2 regions of the Megasphaera sp. ASD88 genome follow, and region 2 is predicted to be linked to the other one. Evidence: riboswitches for the same ligand, from Rfam matches in the RefSeq annotation. Region 2 holds a riboswitch; the other holds the start of a gene.
The links. A riboswitch is a leader RNA that binds a small molecule or an ion and turns the genes downstream of it on or off. The one in region 2 is predicted to bind cobalamin.
Positions count from the first base shown of each region.

Region 1: linked by a shared signal. The riboswitch ahead of CJ260_RS06225 (sirohydrochlorin cobaltochelatase) and the one ahead of CJ260_RS01620 (MotA/TolQ/ExbB proton channel family protein) in region 2 are both predicted to bind cobalamin.

Region 1 is NZ_NQXW01000008.1:51,558-56,707, reverse strand. It holds gene CJ260_RS06235 (GntR family transcriptional regulator) at 149-856, opposite strand; gene CJ260_RS06230 (PPK2 family polyphosphate kinase) at 1,143-2,042, shown strand; cobalamin riboswitch at 2,086-2,266, shown strand; gene CJ260_RS06225 (sirohydrochlorin cobaltochelatase) at 2,412-3,422, shown strand; gene CJ260_RS06220 (hypothetical protein) at 3,492-4,955, opposite strand.
Region 2 is NZ_NQXW01000001.1:310,102-315,251, forward strand. It holds gene CJ260_RS01610 (TonB family protein) at 1-501, opposite strand, end outside; gene CJ260_RS01615 (biopolymer transporter ExbD) at 498-911, opposite strand; gene CJ260_RS01620 (MotA/TolQ/ExbB proton channel family protein) at 908-1,528, opposite strand; cobalamin riboswitch at 1,642-1,822, opposite strand; gene CJ260_RS01625 (DEAD/DEAH box helicase family protein) at 1,977-5,150, opposite strand, start outside.

The DNA.
Region 1 (5,150 bases), on a different contig from region 2:
GAATGTGTCAAAATTTGTACAAACGGCTGGGAAAAGGGTGAAATTATTCAGCTTAAGGCCATAAAATGACTGGAATGTTAAACAAAAAATAAAAGCATTGCCGTAAATTTAATTACAGACAATGCTTTTGACTTTTGAAATATGATATTTATAAACTGTTTATATGAAATAATTTAAGGAAGTGGGTGTTGAAGAAGCTCAGGTGACGGCGCAGGATGGATTCGGCCAGCTGGCGGTCGTGCAGGGCTAGGACGTCGCAGATGACCAGGTGATCCGTTTCGATGATGTCGTAATACCCTTCGGGCGGATTGTAAATCATATAGCTGCGGTAGCGGAACAGCTTGAACTTGATTTGCTCGTACAGGTCGGATAATAAAGGCGAATCGGCGAGCATGACGAGCTTTAAGTGGAATTGGTATTCCAAATCCATGATCGTCCGCGACAGGACGTCCCGGGGCGTTTCGTCTACGCGGCAGCATATGTCGTTCATTTGGCGGGCCAAGCCGCGCAGTTCTTCCAACTGCCTATCCGTCGCGACGACGGCGGCCCGGCCGGCGGCGTACGATTCCAAAAGGAAACACAGCTCCTTTAAATCGGTGTATTCCTTGATGGAGAAGCCCGTCACGCTGTACTTATGGGATTTTTTGACGTAGCCCTCCTTTTCCAAACGGCTCAGGGCGTATTTCATGGGCGAACGGCTGATGCCCAGCTGTTTGGCCACGGCGTTTTCGTTAATCCAGCTGCCGGGAGGGATGCGGAAGCATACGATTTCCTGAAGCAAAATCGTGTAGGTAATGTCGTTCAGCGACATGAACGGGTTTTGTTGCTGGAGTAATTCTATCGACATCTTGTCCATCCGGGTACCTCCTGTCCAGAGCCATTGTACAGCTTTATTATAGCAGGACTTCCGGCAATGTGTAGGGACGGGGACTTTCAAAATCTGCAAGGAGCGCCGCGCCGGCCCGGACGGGGAGACACGGCGCGGCAGACGGCTTATGGCCGGCAGTTTCGGGATAGATGAAGATTTTTAATGTGAATTTGTAATGGTAAATATGTTTTTTTATTATTTATAAAATTCATGATACGATGTACAATATAAATAAATGATATAGCTCCTTCGGGAGAGGGAAGGCAGGTTAAGTATGGACATCAAGAGATATTTAGCCAGGGAAGGCGAAAAAATTGATTTGAGCAAGTTTTCTACAGTCTGCGACGTCGACATAGATAAGGAAAAGGTCAAGACGGAGCTCATGCCCCAGGCCATTGAAGAAATGAAGCAGTGGCAGGAAAAGCTGTTTGCCGAAGGCCAGTACGGCATTTTGATCGTGCTGCAGGCCATGGATGCGGCCGGCAAGGACGGCACGATCAAGCACGTGTTCGCTCGCCTGAACCCGGCGGCGGTCCACGTTCACAGCTTCAAGCAGCCCAGCACGGAAGAAAAGGAACACGACTACATGTGGCGCGTCAACAAGGCCCTGCCCAGCCGCGGCGAAATCGGCATATTCAACCGCTCTCACTACGAGGACGTCGTCATAGCACGCATTCACAACTTGATTGAAAGCGACGGCCTGCCGGAAGAGCTGATCAGCGACGGCATCTGGAAGAAGCGGTACCGCCAGATTTGCGACTGGGAAAAATACCTGACGGAAAATGGGTTCCCGGTCATCAAGATTTTTCTCCACGTGTCGAAGGCCGAGCAGAAAAAGCGCCTCATCGACCGCATCGTGACCAAGCAGAAGAACTGGAAGTTTTCCATGTCCGATATCGAAGAACGGCAGTACTGGAACCGCTATCAGAAGGTGTACAGCGAGGTCATCTCGGCGACGACGAAGAACTACGCGCCGTGGTATGTCGTACCGGCGGACAACAAGTGGTATACGCGGTACGTCGTGGCTCAGATCGTCCTGAAATCGCTGCGGGAAATCAATCCTGATTTCCCCAAGCTGTCGGCGGAGGTAGAAAGCCAGCTGGAGCAGTTCCGCAAGATTTTGAAAAACATCGACATTGAAGACTTGAAATCCATCAAAGAAAGCATGAAATAAAAGTCTTTGACATAGGGATATATGTCATGCTATAGTAAATGAAATTACATATTGCAGGTCAGGTGTCGCAGACTTAATAGAGAAGACCGGTGCAATGCCGGCGCGGTCCCGCCGCTGTAAGGATGAGCTATGCTGCATGATGTCACTGTGCCCCATAGGCATGGGAAGGCGCAGCGGAGCGATGAATCCGAGCCAGAAGAACTGCCTGACTGATAATCACCGACAGACCTGCGAGCGATGGGGATGGAGATTGAATGCGTATATGACGCTATGACTATGCCGCACGGGATTCGTGCGGCATTTTATATATGCCTATGCGTTGGGTGGTGACGGCAGTATGTAATCATCAACGGACATAGGAGTGATAGTATGAAGAAGAAACGATGGAAGAAGGTTGTGACAATGGCAGTACTTGGCATTTCAATCGGCGCGGTCGGCGCCCTTCCGGCCAGCTCGGCCGGCTATACCCTGAATCGGGAGGTAAAGAACGCTACGCCGGCCCTGCGTCAGGCGGCGCAGATCGGCGTCCGGTCGTACGACAATCCGGCCATGCAGGATGCGGAAAATAAAGACGCTATCCTCGTATTGAGTTTCGGCACGACGTACGCGGAAAACAGGGCGGCGACGATCGATAAGACCGTAGCGGAAATTCAGGCCGCCCATCCCGATACGAAGGTCGTCTTGGCCTTTACGTCCCACATCATTATCGACCGCATTCAACAGAACGAAGGCCTGCATATTCCTACGCCGGAGCAGGCTCTGGAACAGCTGAAGAACGAGGGCTATACGCGCGTCGCCGTTACGACGCTCAACGTCATTCCCGGCATAGAGTACGATTACAACGCCGCCTTGTTCGATATGTACAAGGGTCAGTTTAAAAAGATGACCTTGGGCACGCCCGTCCTGTATTGGATGGGCCAGGAAAACCAGCGCGACGACGTGGCCGAATTCGTGCAGGCCATAGCGACGCAGTTCCCGCCGTTAGACGAGACCGACGCCGTCCTGGTCATGGCCCACGGCACGCCCCATCCGGCCAACGCCTATTATTCCGTCCTGCAGAGCTGCTTTGACGCGGCCGGCCTGGGGAACGTCTTCGTCTATTCCGTCGAAGGCTGGCCCCACCTCGATACGGTCATTCCGATGCTGAAGGCTAAGGGAATCGAGCATGTGACTATCATGCCTATGATGGTCGTCGCCGGCGACCACGCCAACAACGACATGGCTGGCAGCGAAGAAGATTCCCACAAGAGCATCTTGGAAAGAGCCGGCTTTGCCGTCACGCCGTATATTCACGGTCTGGGCGAAAACGAAGCCGTCCGGCAGTTGTTCGTGCAGCGGGCTGACGAGGCCTGGGATGCGCTGGAAAGACATACAAAATAAAGATTCATTTATATATGCAAATACGGCATTGGGTCTGCATCCCAATGCCGTATTTGCATATACGTATCGTTATTTCAAGGATAAGGTCCGCTCGATGAGGGGCTTGTACTGGTCGTATTTTTGGTTCAGCTGCTCCAGCGTATACTGATGGTATACGTTCAGGTTTTTTAAGCCCTGGAAATACTTGAGGAAGATAGAGTGGAGCCGGCGGTTGACGATGAGGTAGAAGGGGCTGGCCTGATTGTGGATGTATTTTTTGTTCTTTTTCAGGAAGCCCGTCTTGTAGTTGGAGTAGAAGGACACGTTTTCCCCCTTGTACGTCGAGTCGCCGCCGAAGGAGGGCAGCACGCCGATGACGATGTGCGGGTTGATCTGCATCGTTTCCAGCACGGTCTGAATGTGTTCCTTCCGTTCTTCCGCTGTCAGGGAGTATTCCACGTCGGTCAGGTAGATGTATCCCGTTTCTAAATACCGCATGAGGGACGACGTCGTCGTGATGAACTCGATTTCCGCGGCGTTTACGATTTCTTCCCACGTGACGCAGAGGCGCTGGACTGAGAAGGCCTGCTCCGGTGATACTTCGCGGATAATGCTTTCGAAGACTTCATGAGGCAGGAGGAATTCAAAGCCGTTCGTCAGGAAGAAGAAAAAGCTGTTTGCCGCGTAGAAGGCCGTGCGGTATCCCATTTCGTCCATGCCGAGGGAGCTGCTGACGGAAATGAGGGGTTCCTTTTCCGTGCCTGTAAAGCTGAATTTTTCATAAATGTCCCAAACCGTCGATTCGTCGAAGATGTACGTGCACATGGTGAACCGGGGCGGATTGTTGGACATGGCGTACTGGACGGCGAAGGCGCCGCGCAGGATGATGAGGTTGGCGTTTTGAATGTCGCAGAAGTCGTAGAAGACGAAATCGAAGTCCAGGAAGCGGTTGATCATCTTATACAGATGCTGCACGTATTCGGGATTCTGCTCCAGCTTGTCCATATCCAGGCCTACGCGGATAGTCAGCTTCACCGAGCTCAGCTGAATCGAATCGAAGTATTTCCAAAAACCGGCCTGGTACAAGGTGCAGAATTCGCCGAGGATGAGGAGCTCGCCGTCGTTTTCGAGGTTCTGGACGCCCTTCTGCAGCAGGTCGGCCAGAAAGGCCGACGTGTCGTGATGGCCCGTAATGACCTGAATGGACGGACGGTTTTCCTTTACCTTTGTCGCGTGGTTCTGGTGCAGCGTCGAACGGTAGGCGGCGCAGAGATATTGACTGATTTCAAATCCCAAATCCTTAACTTCACAGGAAATGGGGAAAGTTTTATAAAATTTTTCTTCTTTTTTCTGTTTTACGATTAACTCGGCAAAATAATTGCCCATTTCTTCGTTGATGCGTTCTACATACCGGGACGAAGGCAACTTTGTGCCGTTGCTCCACTTATTGACGTACGATACGTCGTAGCCTACGATGTCGGCGAGGGAAATAAACTTTGCCTGCGTAAACGTAATCAGCCTCTTTAACGTCGATGCGTAGCCGTCTGAAATCATCGTGGAATCCCTCCTCTTTCGTCTATTTGCCCAAAAATGCAAAAAATGACCAATGCCCGTCTGAATAATGTATCATCATTATAGCACAGCATATATGGGGTGGCAAAAGGATTTCACGAAGGAAGAAAAAAAGTCAAAAAGAAGGCAAAGGAATGTTATAGACTGGAAATGCGTGCGAATTTATGCCAAACCGTC
Region 2 (5,150 bases):
GAGGCGGGCTTTCGTCGCCGGCCGCAGTCCGTCGCCGCCGGGAACACCGGCAGCACTTCCGCTGGAGCCGGATTCACTCCCCGAACCGGACGTTCCCTGCCCTGCATCGCGGCCTTGTCCTTCAGACGAAGGGCCTTGCCCAGCCGCAGATTGCGTCCTATGAGCCGCCGCGATTTCCTTAGCCTGGGCAGCGTCGACGCCCGTCTCGGCCATGATCTTCTGCACTTCCCGCTGTTCCTGCACCTCTTCGGTATAGGACTCGTCGATGGCCGGCATCGGGCTGGCCGGCGCGTCATATGTCGGGCCGCCGTCTCCGCCGCCCAGTTTCGGCAGGTTGTTCATCGAATCTTCATTGTACACCGTCACGTCGATTGGCTCGGCCTGGGAACGGGTCTGGATAAAGGTGAACACGCCAGCCGCCGCCAGCACGACGAACAGCGCCCCATGGACGGCCAGCGAAACGAACAGAGCCAGCCGCTTATCCTTGTCCTCGCGCCTCACTTCGCACCGCCGCTTTCCGCAGCCAGGCCGAAATGGGTAACGCCTGCACCCTTCAGCTCATCGAGCAGGGCCATGACTTGTCCGTAATCCAATCCTTGATCGGCTCGGATGACGACGGAAAACTGCCCGCTGCGGCGCTGCGCTTCGGCAGCCTGCCGCACTAAATCACCGCGGCTGATTTTCTTATCTTCCAGCCATAGCGTCCCGTCTTTTTTCATCGTCACGACGTAGTTGACCTTCGTCTGAGCCTCGGCATGGACGGCCTGGGGCAAATCGACGCCGACGGTCTTCAAGTCGACCATGTACAGCGTGCTGATCATAAAGAAAACCAGGAGGAAAAACATGATGTCGATCATGGGGATAATCATGACCTCCGGCTTCGTAAATTGCCGTCTGTCCCGCAGTCTCATGATACTCGCTCCCGTTCCTTGCGCGGCATCAGCTCAAGAGCAGAAAAACACAGTTCCATATCCGTGATGATGCGGTCCAGGCGCTGCGTAAAATAGGCATGAACGGCCAGAGCCAAAATGGCTACGCACAACCCGAAGGCCGTCGCCACGAGAGCCTCGCCGACGCCGCCCGTAATGGCGATAGCCTGCCCCGATTCGACGTTGAAAATGCTGAACGACGTAATCATGCCGCTGATCGTCCCGAGAAGCCCCAGCAAGGGAGCCATGGTGACAATGACGCTCAAATAATACAAGCGGCTGCGCAGCTTGGCCAGCAATACGCCAGACTGCACTTCGACAAAGGCGCCGCGCCGCTCGTCGTCGCAAGCGAAGGCGTCGGACAAAATCAAAGCCAGACCGCCCCGCCCCCGACGGGCCGCTTCACAGGCTTCGTCATATTTTTTCAATTTCATGTACGTGTAAAATTGCTGGGCAAAAGCCTTCCCGGCGTCCATGCGCTGATAAAAGAGCCACCGCTCGACACCTACGTACACGACAAACAACGAACAGGCCAGCAGGGCGTACATGACGATGCCGCCCCTTTGAAACAACTGCAGGCCTTCTGCTATGGATTCCATATCTCCCTCCCCGGCAATGCCGTCACCGTTTCCTAAATAAAAAAAAGCCGCAGGGATATCCCTCACGGCTATTCGCGCACCATTGAATCTCCATTCCCATCGCTCGCAGGTCTATCGGTGATTATCAGTCAGGCAGTTCTTCTGGCTCGGATTCATCGCTCCGCTGCGCCTTCCCATACCTATGGGGTACAGTGACATATTGCAGCGTCGCTCCTCATTACAGCGGCGGGACCGCGCCGGAGTTTCACCGGACTTCTCTATTAAGTCTGCGACACCTGACCTGCATATAAATAGATTTCAATTAACTATAGCATGCCCCCTAGGGCCTGTCAATACGCGGATTTCTGTACGAACGGCTCCGTTTCGTCATAGAAGACGAAAAAAATCAATACCATGTACATTCGAAGGGGATAACGGCCTCTTCACCACCGTTATCCCGTTTTGTGCATTAAATTTCCGCATTTTTCTTAATCGAAGCGATGATTTGCGATATTTCTGTAATTTCCTGCATATCGAAAATTTCCATTATATTATTTGGCCGGTCAAAAGGCGGATCTAATAAGACCTGCGGAGAATCCATATATCCATTTACTTCAATATAGTTGATAATTTGCCGGATAAAGTTAATTTGCTTTTCATTAAGCGACCGTTCGTTAATAAGATGAGAAAAGGCCTTTTCTGCCGCATCGTGATCCATTTTAGCAATTTGACGGACCAAGAGGCCAAAGCCTAATTGTCCGTATTGTTGTTCATATTCCTGCTTCGAACCTAAATCTTCCGTGAAAATCCGTTCTAATTCCTGGTAATCTTTTACCGTCAGAGGAACATTATGAATCAATCGCTGAATGACAACGTCGTCCTTGTGTTCATTTACATAACGGTTCACTTTTTCCTTATAATCCTTAAAAGCATACGGCGTGACCGGCTCGCCTAGTTTAGTCGCAATAACCGGGTCTGTCAGCATAGTATAGACGACAGGCTTTGGCCTGGGGCCATCCAAAAACTGCATCAGGCTCCGCAGGCTGCAGCGCACATGTTCAAACGTACACAGGTCGGCATCCATCCAAAACGTTTCCGTATTAATGGACTTAATGAGGCTGAGCTGCGCCTTGACCATGACGATGCTTATCTGCTTTTCCAGCTGACTGGCAATTTGGCATAGCTGCCTTCTAGCCGACTCGTACTCCTTTTTCTTCTCCGCAAGGGCAATCATCAGGCCGTACATGAAGTTATCGAAGCGCTTGGCCATTTCATCGCGATCCTTCATCTGCACAAGAGGGGCAATTTCCCTCTCCAGCTCCGCTTTCGCTGTATCGCTGATATAGGTCAATGCGTCGTCTTTACGATATGTATCGATATACCGCAAGTGCAGACGGACCGTACTCAAATTCGTGTTCAATGCCTGAATTTGCTTTCGGCAAGTCTGAACTAATTCATTTCGCAATGCCTGATACGTATCTGCTGCAAATTTGCTGTCCTGCAAATCAGCAGCCAAAGTAATCCGTTTGATAAAAATATTTTCTGACAGCGTCCGAATATTTCCATTGCCGGCGTCGTTTTCATGTTCGCGGAAATAGGCAAAATTACTGCAATAATCGAAGATGAGGAAGTATTTCTTTCCTACGTATTCGCCCCGTCTGAAGTCATTGCACTCCAGCGTCGGACAAAGCCGCGTCCCTCTGCCAATCATCTGCCAAAACTTCGTCTTACTGCGGACCTTTTTGAAGAAGACCAAATTGACGCATTCCGGCACGTCGATACCCGTATCGAGCATGTCGACGGAAACGGCGATCTGAAGACCGCTGTCCTTCTGCTTAAACTTGTCAATGATACTTTGAACATACGAATCGGTACAAACTACGCGGGCCGCAAAATTTCCATGATACTCTGGGTAGAGCTTGTCGAACCGCTCTACAATAAGCTGCGCATGCCGTTGGTTCTGCGCAAAAATAATCGTCTTGCCCAGCATATCGCCGCCGTTTGTCCGAATCCCCTTTTCCATGACCTCCTGCAGCACGTTGTCTATTGTTTCTATGTTATATACCGTCTTATTCAGCAATGCTTCGGAAATAAAATCGGGCACCACTCCGTCGTCTTCTACGAAATCGTCTTCAAACCGTTTTTTATCTTCTGGCGATAAGTCGTCATACGTAATCCCTTCGGTTAAAAACTTCGTATACACCTCGTAGTTGTAATACGGTACCAAATACCCTTCGTCGACGGCTTCCTGATACCCATAGGCATAGGTCGGTATATTATCGTCCAGCTCGAAAAACTCATACGTATTTCTATCTACATCCATTTTAGGCGTAGCCGTTAACCCTACTAAAACTGCATCGAAATAATCAAAGATTTCCCTATATTTACGGAAAATACTGCGATGGCTTTCGTCGATAACGATGAGGTCAAAATGAGCCGGCGTAAATTCCCGCACATCTTCGGGCCGCTTCGTATCGTCAATGGCGTTGAGAATCGTCGGATATGTAGAAAAGACAATACGAGCGTCCTTTTCTTTTTTATTACTGCATAAATTGCACAAAGACATGCGGGGCAGATAATTTTTAAACGAGTCTTTCGCCTGCGTCACTAACGCCGTGCGGTCGGCAAGAAATAAAACGTTCGTCACGTAATTACCCTTCGACAGCACGTCTACCAAGCTGGCAACAGTCCGCGTCTTTCCCGTCCCCGTCGCCATGACCAGCAAATGCTTACGCACGCCGCGCTGGATTTCGGAACACACGGCGCGAATCGCTTCTTTCTGGTATACTCGGTCCGTAATGGCGTCGTCAATGGGAATCGTATGTAAATCACGATGTGATTCTGTGCGGCGGTTCATAAGCCGTTCCAAATCCTCTTCGCTAAATACGTTGCTGACATTCCGCGGCGTACTGCCTACATCATCCCAAAAATACGTTTCATAGCCGTTGGTTAAAAATATCATAGGCCGGACTTGGAAATTCTGTTCCAGACAATCGGCATACAATTTCGCCTGATACTTCCCTACGTTAGGATCTTTGCTCCACCGCTTCGCTTCTACAATCGCCAAGGGCCTGCCGTCTTTCCCAAACAGCACATAGTCTACAAAGCCATTTTTTCCCGACACGCCGCCCATATTTTCTACAGGATATTCTTCCCATACGTTTTTAGACGGGCCGCTGAGTACCCAGCCTACGAATCCCAAATTGATGTCGATATAATTCTTTCTCGTTTCGTATTCCGTCGGGTCGTCTGGCATAAACGTGCGGTTCTGCTGATTCTTTTCCTTTTCGGCTGTCAGCTGAGCCGATAATTCCCGAATCTTAGCATACAGCCGCTGTTTTTCCTTCTCGTTTTCCTGCAATAAGCAGTCCTGCTCTTTGATTTTCTTTTCATCAAGGACGACTTTTTCAGTTGGAATTTGTTTCTCGTCAAAGCGGCGTTCTTTATAGTCGGCGCCGTAGCAATAGTCAATCCATTCGATGAACTCAAACAACACGCGCAAGGCCATAATCGCATTGCTGGCCGTCACGCTGTGATTCGTATGAACGCTAAGATTTCCTAATTTGATAAGGAACGGAAATTTCTTCCACGTATCGTACGGCAGAGCTTCTTTAAACGAAGGCTCGTGAATCAAGGACTGCAA